DNA from 2 places in the Halioxenophilus sp. WMMB6 genome. Region 2 is predicted to be linked to the other one. Evidence: predicted binding sites of a transcription regulator. Region 2 holds the regulator's gene; the other holds the start of a gene.
The links. The regulator sigma-54, encoded in region 2, starts transcription at its own class of promoters, with help from an activator protein. The targets are predictions, from matches to a motif close to GTTGGCACGNNNNTNGNNT.
Positions count from the first base shown of each region.

Region 1: a site for sigma-54 is predicted at 5,293-5,311, ahead of SBL51_RS17590 (TorF family putative porin). Genes of this name have one in related genera too.

Region 1 covers NZ_JAWMQR010000008.1:83,749-91,805, forward strand. The annotation lists gene lysA (diaminopimelate decarboxylase) at 1-22, shown strand, start outside; gene dapF (diaminopimelate epimerase) at 41-871, shown strand; gene SBL51_RS17565 (DUF484 family protein) at 868-1,566, shown strand; gene SBL51_RS17570 (hypothetical protein) at 1,568-1,816, opposite strand; gene SBL51_RS17575 (P-II family nitrogen regulator) at 2,048-2,386, opposite strand; gene SBL51_RS17580 (ammonium transporter) at 2,705-3,943, opposite strand; gene glnK (P-II family nitrogen regulator) at 4,023-4,361, opposite strand; gene SBL51_RS17590 (TorF family putative porin) at 4,536-5,213, opposite strand; gene SBL51_RS17595 (accessory factor UbiK family protein) at 5,725-5,958, shown strand; gene SBL51_RS17600 (YifB family Mg chelatase-like AAA ATPase) at 6,043-7,536, shown strand; gene SBL51_RS17605 (hypothetical protein) at 7,533-7,979, opposite strand.
Region 2 covers NZ_JAWMQR010000003.1:418,916-426,972, forward strand. The annotation lists gene murA (UDP-N-acetylglucosamine 1-carboxyvinyltransferase) at 1-951, opposite strand, end outside; gene SBL51_RS10835 (BolA family protein) at 1,000-1,233, opposite strand; gene SBL51_RS10840 (ABC transporter substrate-binding protein) at 1,382-2,104, opposite strand; gene SBL51_RS10845 (KpsF/GutQ family sugar-phosphate isomerase) at 2,590-3,561, shown strand; gene lptC (LPS export ABC transporter periplasmic protein LptC) at 3,638-4,228, shown strand; gene lptA (lipopolysaccharide transport periplasmic protein LptA) at 4,215-4,751, shown strand; gene lptB (LPS export ABC transporter ATP-binding protein) at 4,761-5,486, shown strand; gene SBL51_RS10865 (RNA polymerase factor sigma-54) at 5,811-7,367, shown strand; gene hpf (ribosome hibernation-promoting factor, HPF/YfiA family) at 7,497-7,787, shown strand; gene ptsN (PTS IIA-like nitrogen regulatory protein PtsN) at 7,784-8,057, shown strand, end outside.

The DNA.
Region 1 (8,057 bases), on a different contig from region 2:
CGGCGAACATCTGCTGCCGTAGCACCGGGTATCGATCTCCATGCGTATTCGATTCACCAAAATGCAGGGCCTCGGCAATGACTTTATCGTCATCGATGGCATCAGCCAGCAGCCCAACCTGACGCCCCACCTGGTGCAGCGATTGAGTGACCGGCGCTTCGGTATCGGCTGCGACCAGCTGCTGGTGGTGGAGCACCCCACCAAGCCCGAAGTCGACTTCCGCTACCGTATTTTTAATGCCGATGGCTCCGAGGTGGAAAACTGCGGCAACGGTGCCCGTTGTTTTGCCAAGTTTGTGCGCGACCGTCGCCTGACCGGCAAATCGGTAATTACGGTTGAAACCGCCAGCGGCATCATGACCTTAAAAGTACTCGCCGATGGCCAGGTCAGCGTCGATATGGGTGCGCCGATACTGCTGCCCAATCTGATACCACTGCAGGCCACCAACCAAAACCCAACCTACCGGCTCGAGATCGACGACAAAACCATCGAGTTCGGTTCGGTCTCCATGGGCAATCCCCACGCCGTGTTGCAGGTCAACGATATCAACGCGGCACCGGTGGCCACCTTGGGCGCAAAAATTGAGTCACACCCGATGTTTCCCAAGCGGGTCAATGTTGGCTTTATGGAGCGGGTTTCCGCCTCCGAAATTAATTTGCGGGTCTTTGAACGGGGCGTTGGCGAAACCCTCGCGTGCGGCACCGGCGCCTGTGCCGCGGTGGTCAGTGGCCGCCTGCAAGGTTTACTGGACGAGCAGGTCAACGTCCACCTACCCGGTGGCGACCTGGTGATACGCTGGTCGGGCTGTGGCCAATCGGTCATCATGACCGGGCCCGCCGTCACGGTTTTTCATGGACAAATTCGAGTATGAGTAAAACAGATAACAACGCACTTCATGCCGAGGCGGTACGCAAGTACCTGATCGAAAACCCGGAGTTCTTCCAACGCCATCGCGATATTTTGCAAAATCTACTGCTGCCACACGACACCGGCAATGCCGTTTCGCTAATTGAAAAACAGGTGAGCGTGCTGCGCGAGCGCAATGTGGAACTGCGCCACCGTTTGACACAGCTGGTGGAGAACGCGCGCGAGAACGACATACTGTTCGACAAGACCCGGCGCCTGGTTTTGTCGCTGATGGAAACCGATGAGCTGGGTGATTTTATAGATGCACTGCTCTATAGCCTGGATAACGACTTTCAGGTGCAATTCAGTACATTAGTGCTATTTGATGAACAGCTAGAGGGCCCGGTTGGGCCAGCGCGGGTTTATAACAGCCATTCGGCGAGTAAACAGTTTCCGAAACTCTGGCGAGCCCACAAAACCCTTTGCGGACAGCTGCCGCGGGAGGATATTCAACAACTCTTCCCCAAAAATATTCAGAGCATCGGCTCGGTCGCTGTGGCACCGGTCAACAATGGTTCGCCGCTGGGGCTGCTTGCCATCGGCCATAAAGACCCGGACTACTACCGCTCCAGTATGGGAACGTTATTCCTGGGTTACATAGCTGAGGTACTCAACCGCAGCTTGCCGCGTTTGATCAACAAAGCGGCAGGCCGCAGCTGAATCAAATGGGCCGACTACCGTAGCTGCTGTTTGGCTTCTGCGGCGGGTCGGCACAGACATTGGTATCAACCTGGCTGATCTTGCCGCCGCGGGCCAGAAACTCTTCGATCTGTTTTTGCAGCTCTTCGCGCTCGCGGTTTTTAGCGGCCAAGCTGTGATCGACAGAAATTTCACTGCTGGTTACATCTGCCGGCGAATCCGCGACATCATCGCTGTCAGTGTCGAAATCATCATTGTTTTCATCAGACATAAGTCACCTTCCACCAACCAAAACAAGTCACTCACAAGACAATATTTATAGCGCAAGATTTATTGCCTGGATCCAAATTTCAACCGCTTTTTTAGTATATTTTCGCCTTGAATAAGCATTCGTTAATATTGAAAGTTATATTTGACCGCACGTTCAAATTCGCGACCTTTAGTCCACAAAAAAACCCCGCCGGATGGCGGGGTTTCTGAAGATACGGACTGGATGAGGTGATTAAACGGCGTCGGCGCCAGTCTCTCCAGTTCGGATACGGATGATTTCATCCAAAGAGGTGATAAAGATTTTACCATCCCCAATTTTACCGGTTTGCGCGGCCTTGGTAATGGCATCGACCGCCTGCTCAACGACATCTTCGTCAACAGCCAGTTCGATTTTTACCTTCGGTAGGAAATCAACAACATACTCCGCTCCGCGATAGAGCTCTGTGTGGCCCATCTGACGACCAAAGCCTTTAACTTCAGTAACAGTCATACCCTGGACACCAACTTCAGAGAGCGCGCTACGCACGTCATCCAGTTTAAAGGGTTTGATAACAGCAGTGATTAGTTTCATGAACCTATCCTTCACTTATATTTAAACTTGTTGTTAGTGTTTTGGTCACGCTGTTCAAAAACCATCAGCGGAGAAGTGGATCTCAGGCCGTAACATATCACAAGTTTAGCAACTTATCAGCGACCCCATTGATGTTAAGTCCCTACGCCTGATTTTCATCAGTTTACCGCTACCGGCTCCTTAACCCGGCTGCGATTACCTCGCCAGCCATTTTGGTTAGCCTGCAGACCGAGCAGTGAGCTGCACAAGAACCCAGTTCAAATGGGAAGAAAACAAAAAGCCCGCTGATAAGCGCGGGCTTTTTGGTCAATCTTAGAGTTACTTACCAGCGGTAAATTCTGGGTAAGCTTCCATGCCACACTCGGCAAGGTCGACACCGTCGAACTCTTCTTCTTCGCTTACGCGAACGCCCATGATCACCTTGATGATGGCCCATACAACCAGGGATACCACAAATACCCAGATGAAGATGGTCAACGCACCAATGATTTGGCCGGTGAAAGAAGAACCGTCGTTAGTCAGCGGTACCAGCAACAGGCCCAGCAGACCAACTACACCGTGGACAGAGATCGCACCGACAGGATCGTCGATTTTCAGTTTATCCAGAGCCAGGATGCTGAATACTACCAACACACCACCCAGGGCACCGAAGATAGAGGCTTGCCAGATTTGTGGAGTGGAAGGCTCAGCAGTGATGGCAACCAGACCAGCCAGCGCACCGTTCAGTGCCATGGTGAGGTCAGCTTTGCCGAACAGGATGCGGGCAACGATCAAGGCAGCAACCAAACCACAAGCAGCGGCAGCGTTGGTGTTGGTGAATACCACAGCCACTGAGTTGGCGCTTTCAACCGAAGCGGTCGCCAGTACGGAACCACCGTTGAAACCGAACCAGCCCAACCAGAGGATGAAGGCACCCAGGGTAGCCAGCGGCAGGTTAGCACCAGGAATGGCGTTAACTTCACCATTCGGGCCGTATTTGCCTTTACGAGCACCCAGCAGCAGTACGCCAGCCAGAGCCGCAGCGGCACCCGCCATGTGCACAATGCCGGAACCAGCAAAGTCGCTGAAGCCCAGGTCACCCAGAGTGTACATACCGAAGACAGGGTTACCACCCCAAGTCCAGGCACCTTCCATTGGGTAGATGAAGCCAGTCATAACGATGGCAAACAGGAAGAAGGACCACAGTTTCATACGTTCAGCCACAGCACCGGAAACAATCGACATTGCCGTTGCTACGAACACAACCTGGAAGAAGAAGTCTGCGGAAGGAGCATAAGTTGCTGCGTCTTCTTCAACACCAGTGAATCCATCGCCGGTAATACCGGTCAGGAAGTAGTCACCGCCGTACATCAGGGCATAACCGCTGACGAAATACATAATGCACGCAATTGCGTACAGGGCGATGTTTTTGGTCAAGATTTCAGTGGTGTTCTTTGCACGCACCAATCCGGATTCCAGCATGGCAAAGCCAGCTGCCATCCACATAACCAGCGCGCCCATCACCAAAAAGTAAAAGGTGTCTAGGGCGTACTGAAGCTCCAAGATACTATTTTCCATAGCAGCTCTCCAAGGTTCCTATTTTTTGATTTAATGTCTTAACAGAAGTAATTAATTGTTGGTAATAAAGGGATTTTGCTCAGAGAGCATCTTCGCCTGTTTCACCGGTACGAATACGTATTACCTGTTCCAAATTGCAAACGAAGATTTTGCCATCTCCAATTTTGCCACTGTGAGAAGCCTTGCTGACTGCGTCGACCACTGCTTCTAACTGATCATCGCTGACGGCTACTTCCAACTTAGTTTTTGGTAGAAAATCAACAACGTACTCAGCACCGCGATACAACTCTGTATGTCCCTTCTGGCGACCAAAACCTTTTACTTCGGTTACAGTGATCCCCTGAACGCCCATTTCAGACAGTGCTTCGCGAACTGCATCTAACTTAAATGGCTTGATAACAGCTGTTACTAACTTCATGCCTTCCCCCTTTTATTTACCTATTGGATTGGGCGCTGCTACTAACAACTGCCCAGTCCGCTCACCCGGTGTGAATTCTCACCCACGCCGTAAAAGAAATGGCCCGACCGGTAAGCTCACTGGTAAGCGGGCACCCACAGGCGCCCGCCCTACAGCGTCACTAATCTTTGTTGATTAGAAACCTTTAGACCAGGAGACCCACACGATAGGATCGTCTTCACCTGACTCCTCATCGGCAGCGCTCAGAGAGACAGCGATGTCACCCCAATCATCCAATGATTTGCCCAGATCCAGCTGCAGGTAGCCGTAACTTACGTCACCAACGGCAGCATCACCGTCGTAATCGAAGTCGTAGAAGCCGTAAGTACCACCAATGCTCCAGCCTTCGCCCAGGTCGAAAGAGGCACCAACGTAGTAGTGCAGATCGCCCTCTACGAAGATTCCCGGCTCTTCAACATCGCTGTTAGCGGTGTAGGAGAGACCGGCAGAGAGGAATTGGAAGCTGAAATCCAGCAGGATTTCGCCAAAGTTGGCATCTTCGATGGTTGGGTAGGTGTAGTAGTTGTAAGTAACGCTGTAACCGAAGTCACCGGCTTCACCACCAAAGCCCAAGTAAAGGTCCATCTCGTTGCTGCCAAAGGCGGTGTTTGACAACCAGGTACCGGCGAAGAAACCACTCTCGTTGGAGTAGTCGATACCACCGGAAACAGCAGCGCCGTAGCCAGTTTGGGTAACACCACGCCATACGTAGTCACTAGCAACTGCTATGTTGGTGCTGATTTCAGCTTGTGCAGTTGCGCTAATGGCAGCAGCAGCCACGGCGGAAGCAAGTAAAGTTTTTGCCAATTTCATTCGTTGATCTCCAAATGTGTGCTCTATAGTTTTTCTTAAACGAAGCAGGAGGACACAACCCCAAGCCCGCCCGCCAAACTAGCACTTGATGTGCCAAAAACAAAAAAGTCTCGAAATTTCATATGGTTATAAGGAATATAGGGTTCTAAGCCCTTTTCAAAAGCAATAACACCCGCCGAAAACCGCCTTTGATGGTGGATTCAACGCTGCAACAATGCACCAATAAAATACACCAGCCACCCGCACGGTGCATATTTTCCTACTACGAGTAAGCAAGGGCGGGGTTTAGTCCGGGTATCCTCACTCTAACACCCAAAAAGCTGACCAATTGACTCTATATATTTGTAGTTTTTCTAACAAAATGGGTTTTCGGGGAGTAAAACTCCGCTTCTTCCGTGAATCAATCTCACACAACGCACCATAATGGATCCGATAATGATTTTGCGCCCCAAACTAAGGAGATAATCTCTCCGCTGGCGAACAGTCGCCGTTTCGCATTAAACTGCCAACCATGAAAACTCTCTTCGACAACCCCCTGCTTGACCGACTGCGCGAGCTCAACACCCCCAGCGCGCTTGAGCCGGTGAGCTCCGCACTGACGCAACGGCTGCTTGATCGCTACCAATTGGTCAGCCGCCAGGAGTTCGATGCCCAAAGCCGTCTTCTGGAAAAAACAGAGCAACACGTGCTCGAACTTGAGGCGCAGCTAGCGGAACTAGAGGCCAAACTGCAGGAATCCCCCTGATAGAATTGTCATAAGGTGGCATTTTTTCCGAGCGCTTAGCACAGAACTGCATGTCTTCCATGCCTAAGCCAGAGCCGCTCACTCGTGTCCCTTGCCATCATCCACTCCCGCGCCCTGCTGGGCGTTAGCGCACCACCGGTTACCGTCGAGGTTCACCTCTCCGGCGGCCTCCCAGGACTCTCCATCGTTGGCTTACCCGAGGCCGCCGTCAAAGAAGCGAGAGAAAGGGTGCGCAGCGCACTGCTCAATTGCCATTTTGAATACCCCGCCCGCCGCATCACCATCAATCTGGCTCCCGCCGATCTTCCCAAGGAGGGCGGGCGCTACGACCTAGCCATCGCCCTGGGGATATTGGTCGCCTCTAATCAACTGCCAGCCACCGGACTGGAGAGCATGGAGTTTTTAGGGGAGTTGGCACTGGGCGGGGAGTTGCGGCCGGTCACCGGAACTATTCCGGCGGCGATTGCCTGCAAGGCACTGGGGCGAGAGCTCTACCTACCCCAGGCCAATGGCGATGAAGCTGCACTGGTCTCTGATTTACGCGCCTACGTGGCTGGCGATTTGCTCAGTTTGTGTGCGCATTTGCGCGGCCAGCATCGCTTGCCGACACCATCACCGCAACCCCTCAACAAGCAGCCCAATGGCCCCGACCTACAGGACGTTCGCGGGCAGGAACAGGCTAAACGGGCACTGCAGATTGCCGCCGCCGGCTGCCACAACCTTCTTTATTATGGGCCACCCGGCACCGGTAAAACGCTACTGGCTAACAGGCTACCCGGTATTCTGCCACCACTGTCAGAAGAGCAATTGCTCGCGGTGGCTGCTGTATATTCGGTCGCCGGCCTGCCGCGTAGCTTTCAGGGGCTGCCGCCCATCCGTCACCCCCACCACACCGCGTCGGCGGTTGCCCTGGTGGGTGGTGGCAGTAACCCCAAGCCGGGGGAGATCTCACTTGCCCATCATGGCGTGTTGTTTCTGGATGAGTTGCCGGAGTTTCAAAGAACGGTGTTGGAGGTTCTGCGCGAGCCGCTGGAGTCTGGGCGAATCGATATCTCCCGCGCCAACCGCCGGGTCTCTTACCCCGCCCAGTTCCAACTGTTGGCGGCGATGAATCCCTGCCCCTGCGGCCACTACCCGGAACCCCGCTGTAGTTGCACACCGGACCAAGTTCGCCGCTACCGCACCAAAATCTCCGGGCCACTGCTCGACCGAATCGACATGCATGTACCGGTAAAGTCGCTCAAACCAAGCCAGTTACAATCGTTGCCAGAGGGGGAGAGCAGCGCCGATGTGCGCCAGCGGGTTATTGCCGCCCAAGGGGTGCAGCACGGGCGACAGGGGAAGCTTAACAGCGAGTTGAGTGGCTCAGAGCTGATGGCATACTGCCAGTTGAGTACGCCACTGGCGCAATTTCTTGAGGCGGCTACCACCAAGTTGGGCCTATCGGCCCGCGCCTACCACCGCATTTTACGGGTGGCACGCACCATTGCCGACTTGGCCAATGATGCCGATATCAGCCGGGGGCATCTGGCCGAAGCTATTGGCTACCGCCAACTCGACCGGATTGCCGGCGGTTAGAACTCATAACCAAAGGGGTTGGTTTTATCCCTGCGATGAACCCCATCGCCATCCTCCCGCTCAACGCTGACCCAAAAATCGTCAATCGCTCCGCGCCCATCCACCTGACAGGTCACGTAGTTATTGGTGCTCTCACCTTTTTTGCTGTTGCGAATTTGGGCAGAAAAGAAGACCAGATAGAGGCTTCGCTCCTGGTCATAACGGGTGGAAAGGTCATCGATTCCGTAGCTGTGCAGACTTTCGCCAACGTACTGCTTCAATTTGGTTTCGCAGACTAGATAGGCATCGGTCAACGTGACATTTTTATAGCCGCCAGCGCCTGTCTCCTGGCCCTGGAACTTGAGCACCGTGAACGAGGTAATGCCGACCGAGGTAAATACCAGGCAGACAAAAACCAGAATAATGATGAGCTGGGAACGGTTGTTTTTCGATTTACGTGCCATTGACGACCTTAGTTTAGGGCTAATAACGGGCACGACTGCAAACCGATGGAAAACAGAAAGCGCCGCTTCAAGTTTAGA
Region 2 (8,057 bases):
TGCATTCATAGCCAAAAACTGCGCCTGCATATCGGTGGGGAAAGCCGGATAGGGCGCCGTGCGCAGGCTGACCGCCCGCGGCCGGTTACCTTTCATATCCAACTCAATCCAGTTGGCGCCGGTGCTGATATAAGCTCCCGCCTCATCCAGCTTAAGCAGCACGGATTCAAGCAGCTTCTCATTGGTGTCTTTCAGTTTTACACGGCCGCGGCTGGCCGCCGCCGCCACCAGATAGGTACCGGTTTCGATACGATCCGGCATCACATCGAAACGACAACCGTGCAGGTGGGAAACACCGCGAATGGTGAGCGTATCGGTACCGATACCGGAGATATCAGCGCCCATGGCCACCAGACAGTTGGCCAGATCCACCACCTCCGGTTCGCGGGCGGCGTTTTCCAGAATGGTGGTGCCGTCGGCCATCACCGCGGCCATCATCAGGTTCTCGGTACCGCCCACTGTGACGGTATCCATAAAGAAGTGAACCCCTTTCAGGCGGCCATCACATCGGGCGCGGATGTAACCCTGGTCGACATCAATGGTGGCACCCATGGCCTCCAGCCCGCGCAGATGGATATCGACCGGCCGACTGCCGATGGCGCAACCACCGGGAAAAGAGACATTGGCCTCGCCGAAGCGGCTCAACATGGGCCCCAACACCAGAATGGAGGCGCGCATGGTGCGCACCAGCTCATAGGGCGCGGTAAAGTCGGAGATAGTGCTGTTATCCACCTCAACGCAGAGCTTCTCGTCGATGGTCACGCCCACACCCATGCAGCGCAGCAGCGCCAACATGGTGGTGACATCGTGCAGATGCGGCAGATTCCCCACCTGCATCGGGGTCTCGGCCAGGAGAGTCGCCGCCAATATGGGTAGGGCGGAGTTTTTGGAACCAGAGATGCGGATTTCGCCTGTCAGCGGGCCGCCTCCCCTTATGATGAGTTTATCCATGGTCGCTGCCTGCAAAACGGAACACGTGTATTGAGCCTGCCTCTAGAGTTAGCTGCCGACCTGATCAGGCGTGAGGGTTTTCATATTAACCGCGTGAACTTCACCGCTGGCAATATAAGGCTGCAGTATGCCATAGACCAGTTGCTGCTTTTTAACTGGATTCAGCCCGGAAAACTGACTGCTGATAACTACCAGGTTGAGATGATTACCTTCCATCTGTACCTCGGCAACACAGTTTTCCAACTGTCCTTCCAACAGCTGTTTGATATCGACTTCGAGCATAGCGCTGGCCTCATCACAAAGAAAAAGAGTTTACGCAAAACGGTGACCGGCACCCCTGCGAACAGAGGCGCGGTAGTTTATAGAAAGAGGCGGGAAAATGCAGCCTTGAGAGGTGAGTTAGGCCAATATTGGTATCAATCTGTGTGAATTAGGCATTCCACTGGGCGATAACTTTGTCGAGATCGTTCTCGTTCTTCTTGATGGCCACCCGGAATTGATTGCGGAACTGCTTACCCAGGTTGATACCATTGAGCACCATATTGCGCAGCACCCAGTGGTTGTTCTTGTCGATAGCCATGGTATAGGAGACCACAGAAGTACCATTGGCTCCCTTTACCTCCTGCTGGACATTCACGGTTTTCATGCCAACGGTATTGTCAGCGGGCGGCACCAACGCCACCTCATAGCCGACAAAGTTGGTCATACCTTTGGCGTAGGTCTCAATTAAGCCGGCTTTGAATACATCCGCAAAGCCCTGCAGCTGCTCACGCGAGGCGGTGCGGGCATTCTGCTCCATAACATTGAGGATAATGAACTTGAAGTCCACCACCTGAGAGAGCAGCTCATCCAAGGCCAACGCGGCCTCATCGACGTCGGCATTCTCTTCTTGCACCTTGGCGACAATTGCCAATACCGCGTCGGTCACCTGGCTCACCACTTCATGAGCGGTCACCTCTTCGGCGTCGGTTTTTAGTGTAGGAATGACAAATTCGTGCTCTGTGACTGTGGCAGTGGCTTCGGCCGGCGCCGCACTGCTTGCGGCAGCCGCGGCCTCTGTTGCAGCGAAGCTGCCCATGCTATGCAGCGCCAATACGGCGGCAAAGTTAGCTGCAATGATTCGGACATAGTTGCGCTGGGATGGCTTTGTCATTGTTTGTACGTCTCCAGTTCACCATTCTTTAATGGCCGCCCCGGTTAGGCGGCCAGCGATTCTATCGGTTAGACGGCCTATTCTCAAATAACAACGGGCTCTAAAAATATAACTGCGATCACGCTGTTTAAAGATAAGCGTTCGACACCCAAAGCTCGGAAAAGGTCTACACAGCAATTAGAGCGCTGGCCGCGACCAGCCGCTGGGTGGGCGACACATTCGCACAGCAGGGTGCGGATTCACGCCACCAGTGAAACCCAACAACGCCCAGCCGGTCGAAGACCGGCCCTGCTGCGCACCGCCAACAGCATGAGAGAGGCAACCGCTGCATCGAAAGCAAATTGACCGTCACCGGTGGCGAAATTAATCGGCACGGCTGGTATGATGCTGCACCTCTGGGCCAGCCCAGCACGATTGTTAACCACCTATTTGCACCCAGTGCACGAAATTCAGAGAAGATGACCGAAAAAGCCACCCCAAACCCCATGCACTCAGACACCTTTATAGCGGCTGCCAAGCGCACCATACAGATGGAGGTTGCTGCCATCAATGTTCTCGAGTCCAGAATCGACTCCTCCTTTGCTGCGGCTTGCAGTCTGTTACTTGGCTGCCAAGGCCGGGTGATCGTCTCGGGCATGGGTAAATCCGGCCACATCGGCAATAAAATTGCTGCCACCCTGGCCAGCACAGGCACACCCGCTTTCTTTGTTCACCCCGGTGAAGCCAGCCATGGCGATCTGGGTATGATCACCCCCAAGGACGTGGTATTAGCCATCTCCAACTCCGGCACCTCGGCCGAGCTGATAACCCTGCTGCCGGTACTTAAGCGCATGGGTACCCGCATCATCAGCATGACCGGCAACCCCGAATCCCCCCTCGCTCAAGCGGCCGAAATTCACCTGGATATCGGCGTCGAAACCGAGGCCTGCCCGCTCGACCTGGCACCCACCTCCAGCACCACCGTCACCCTGGTGATGGGCGACGCCCTGGCCGTGGCACTGCTCGAAGCCCGCGGTTTTACCGCGGAAGACTTCGCCTTCTCCCACCCCGGTGGCGCTCTGGGCCGCAAGCTGCTGCTGAAGGTGGAAGACATCATGCACAAAGACACCGAGGTGCCGGTGGTATCCCCCAGCACACCCCTGGCGCGGGCACTGGTGGAGATGACCGAAAAGGGATTCGGCATTACCACAGTGGTTAACGACGACAAACAACTGGTCGGGGTATTCACCGATGGCGACCTGCGTCGACACGTCGACCTGGGCACCGACCTGAGCCAGGCCATCATGACCGACGTCATGACCCGCAACCCCAAAACCGTCAGCCGTACCATGCTCGCCGTCGAGGCACTCAACCTGATGGAATCGACAAAAATCACTGCTGCCATTGTCGCCGATGAACAACACGGCTTGACCGGAATCATTCATCTGCACGACCTGCTACGTGCCGGGGTGGTCTAAGTACCGCCATGGTTCCCTTTGGCGCCACCAGACCTTTGTTAATCAATAACGTCAGCTATGCAATGGAACAGCAATCGTGATTAGGACGCTGGTAACCCTGGCAATTGTGGGCGCGCTGGTTCTGGTGGCCCTGCTCCTGCTTCAGCCCCCCGGGGAGGAGGTGGCGCCATTGGCAATCCCGACCGAGCGCACCCCCATCGCGGTGATTGAGCACTCATCCACCCGCCAATATGGCAGCGAAGGCCGCTTGCAGTACCTGCTCAAGGTCGACCGGGCGGAACAGTTCCTGCGCTATAAAAACAACAAGCCGCTAAATTTCCAGCGCGGCTACACCGACCTGGCGCAACCCGAACTCACCATTTACGCCAAAGATAACGAACAACCGTGGGTATTCCGGTCAAAACATGGGCGCACGGAACACAATGGTGAGTTGATCACTCTATGGGGGGATGTGGTGGTAAGCCAATCGATCACAGATTCCGATGAGTATCAGGTTGCCACCCAGAAGCTGGAGATCTACCCAGAGAAGCAACTGGTAACTACCAGCGAAGCTGTTAACATTCGCACCCCAGAGGGCATCGCCAGTGCGGTGGGCCTGAACATCAACATGTTGACAGGCGTTTCAAGTTTGGAATCACAGGTACAAGGTGTTTATGAACCCCGCTGATAGCGCCCCACACGCCCCTATTTGGCGGCTTCTGGCCAGGAGCCTGCTCCTGTTCGCCACAGCCCTGAGCCTCAGTTTCCAGATCAACGCCCTGCCCGATGACCGGCAACAACCGGTAAAGATCAACTCCGATCGCGCCGTGCGCAATGAGAACACCGGCGTCACCCAGTTTATTGGCAATGCCACCCTTATCCAGGGTAGCCTGGTGATCCGGGCCGACAACATTACCGTCAGCCACTCCAACGAGGGGATAAAAGAGATCACCGCCGTCGGCAAGCCCGCTATCTTTGAACAACAGCCCAAGGCCAACCAGGGCGTAGTCACCGCCAAAGCCCTGCGCATTGAGTATGAGGTGGGCTCGGAGATCGTACACCTGATCAACAACGCCAGCATCGACCAGGATGGCTCATTGATCACCAGCGACACCATCCGCTACGACATGCAAAACGCCCTCGCCGAGGCCGGCGGCAGCGAGCGGGTCAACATTGTCATTCCCCCCAACCAGACCACCACCGAACAGTAAGCCAACGCCATGGGATGTTTATCAGCTAAGCACTTGGCGAAAGCCTATCGCGGGCGACCGGTGGTCACCGATGTATCCATCGAAGTCAACACCGGGCAGATTGTCGGCCTGCTCGGCCCCAACGGCGCCGGCAAAACCACCTGTTTCTACATGATCGCCGGCCTGGTACGAGCCGATCGCGGCGCAGTCAGTATCGATGGTGAAGATATCACCAACCTCCCCATGCACGGCCGCGCCCGCAAAGGGTTGGGTTACCTGCCACAAGAGGCCTCGGTATTTCGCAAATTGAGTGTGCGCGACAATATTCTGGCCATTCTGGAGACTCGCCAGGAGCTCAAAAGCAAACAGCGTCGCGCCATCTGCGATCAACTGCTCAGGGAGTTCCACATCACCCACGTCAAAGATAACCTGGGCATGGCGCTCTCCGGCGGCGAACGGCGCCGGGTAGAGATTGCCCGAGCGCTGGCGGCCGAACCCCGCTTCATCTTATTGGATGAACCCTTCGCCGGCGTGGACCCGAAATCGGTGGCCGATATCAAGCAGATTATCGAACACCTCCGGGAACGCGGCATTGGCGTCTTGATTACCGACCACAATGTTCGCGAAACCCTGGATATTTGTGAGAAGGCCTTTATCGTTGGCGGCGGCCACATTATCGCCGAAGGCAATGCCGAGACAGTGCTCAATAATCAGTTGGTTAGAGATACCTACCTTGGCGCAAGCTTCAAGTTATAAAGCCCACCCTCTTTACCTCAACCACTTTTTGCGCGACTATAAGCCCCATCGACCCCAAAGCCACCCAAACACAGGGTTGCAAGCAAACGGGGCAGGCGCAAAGCAACTCCTCTCAAGCGCGCGCGGCAGCAGTAAATAGCCGCTAGACATCGCCGATCAGCCACAAATCTCCCACTCCTGCCTGATAAAACTTCCAGCGAATGAATTCTAGGCATAAAAATTGCTTAAATATATTGCACAGCTGACCTATTCAATACTACACTGCCGATAGCAGATTGAAGCTACCCCCGGTTTCCGTCTTCGTTATTGGATACACCGTCGTATATGAAGCAGTCTCTACAACTAAAGCTCGGTCAACAGTTAACGATGACCCCTCAGTTGCAACAGGCCATCCGCCTGCTGCAACTCTCAACTTTGGACCTACAGCAAGAGATTCAAGAGGCGCTGGAGTCCAACCCCATGTTGGAGGTGAGCGAGTCTGAAGACTCGGGTGACGACAGCTCATCCAGCTCCGACGCTGATCTCAAGCTAGAGAGCAGCGCCACCGAAACCATCAGCGAATCCAACAAAGAAGAGGCTGACTGGCAGGAGAACATTCCCGAAGATCTCCCCGTCGATACCCATTGGGACGACATCTACCAAGGCAGTGGTAGCGGCAATGTCGGCCCCGAGCGCGACGACAGCTACTTCGACAGCCAGATAGACAACACCGAAACCCTGCAAGAACACCTGCTTTGGCAACTTAACCTCACCCCCATGTCAGACCGCGATCGCATGATTGCGATGGCCATCATCGATGCCGTTGAGCCCAGCGGCCTGCTCTCCACCCCCATTGAAGATATCTACCGCGGCTTGGCGCGGGTGGTGGATGGCACCCCAGAAGAGGCGGACGATAGCGAATGGGAAGCGCCTAATGAGGTGGATGCCGCCACAGACGAAGACGATCACGACCGGCTCGACATCGACGAAGTGTTCGCCGTCCAGCACCGTCTGCAACTGTTCGACCCCATTGGCGCCTGCAGCGAGAGCCTCTCGCAGTGCCTGATGGTACAACTGAATCAATTCGCCAAAGATACGCCATGCCTCGACGCCGCTAAAATGATCGTCAGCGAACACCTGCTACAGCTCGGCAACCGCGACTACAAACAGATCATGCGCCGCTGCCGCATCAAAGAGAACGAGCTAAAACAGGCGATTTTATTGATCCAACAGCTGACTCCACACCCGGGTGAGCTGATTGGCAGCAGCGAAACCAGCTACATCGTACCGGATGTGTTTGTCAGTAAAAAAAGCGGACGCTGGCTGGTGGAACTAAACCCAGACATCGCACCTAAAATCCGTATTAACAGTAATTACGCCAACTTGGTTAAACGCGCAGACAGCAGTGAAGACAACACCTTCCTGCGCGACAACCTGCAGGAGGCTCGCTGGTTTTTGAAGAGCCTGCAAAGCCGCAACGAAACTCTGCTCAAGGTCGCCAGCTGTATTGTCGACAAACAACAGGGCTTTCTTGATTTTGGCCCAGAGGCCATGAAACCATTGGTATTGCACGATATCGCCGAAGATGTAGGCATGCACGAATCCACTATTTCACGCGTCACCACCCAAAAATACATGCACACCCCGCAGGGTATTTTTGAACTGAAATACTTCTTCTCCAGCCATGTCAGCACCGATAACGGCGGGGAGTGCTCCTCCACCGCTATCCGCGCCATCATCAAAAAACTCGTCGCCGCCGAAGACCCGCAAAAACCCCTGAGCGACAGCAAAATCACCAGCCTTCTGTCAGACCAGGGTATCCAGGTTGCCCGTCGTACCATTGCGAAATATCGCGAGTCGCTCGGCATCGCGGCCTCTAACGAGCGTAAGCGATTGGTGTAACGACATAGGATTTATCGGTTTCTGCTGCGCTGTTTAGTCTCTTGTGAATAGCGCAGTAACGGCGGCTCAGGCCGCCTCAAGCAACCGGTTCGGTACCTCACCGAACCCTATCGACAAAGAGGAACTGCAATGCAAATTACAATCAGCGGGCATCATGTCGAATTGACCGACTCCCTCAAGGACTACGTAGAAAATAAACTGTCACGATTGGATAAACACCACGGGCAGATAACCAGTACGAATGTCATTCTCTCGGTTGAAAAAATGCGACAAAAAGCGGAAGCTTCGATCCACGTTAGCGGCAAAGACTTTTTTGCTGACTGCGAATCGGATGACCTGTATACGGCTATCGACGCCCTAACCGACAAGCTCGATCGACAGCTCCTCAAGCACAAAGAGAAAATCAGCAGCCATCGATGACTATCAAACTGTCCTCTATTCTCGCTCCAAGCCGTGTTGTCTGCGGCTTGGAGGGGATCAGCAAAAAAAGAACCCTCGAAACCATTGCCAAATTGATAGCCGAAGACATCCCCGTGCTGGATGCCGAAGAGCTGTTTCGGCGATTAATGGCCCGCGAACGGCTTGGCTCTACCGGCATTGGCCATGGTATTGCCATCCCACACTGCCGTTTGGAAAATTGCGCGGGCACCATGGGTGCCTTTTTTAAATTGTCGGATAAAGTCGACTTTG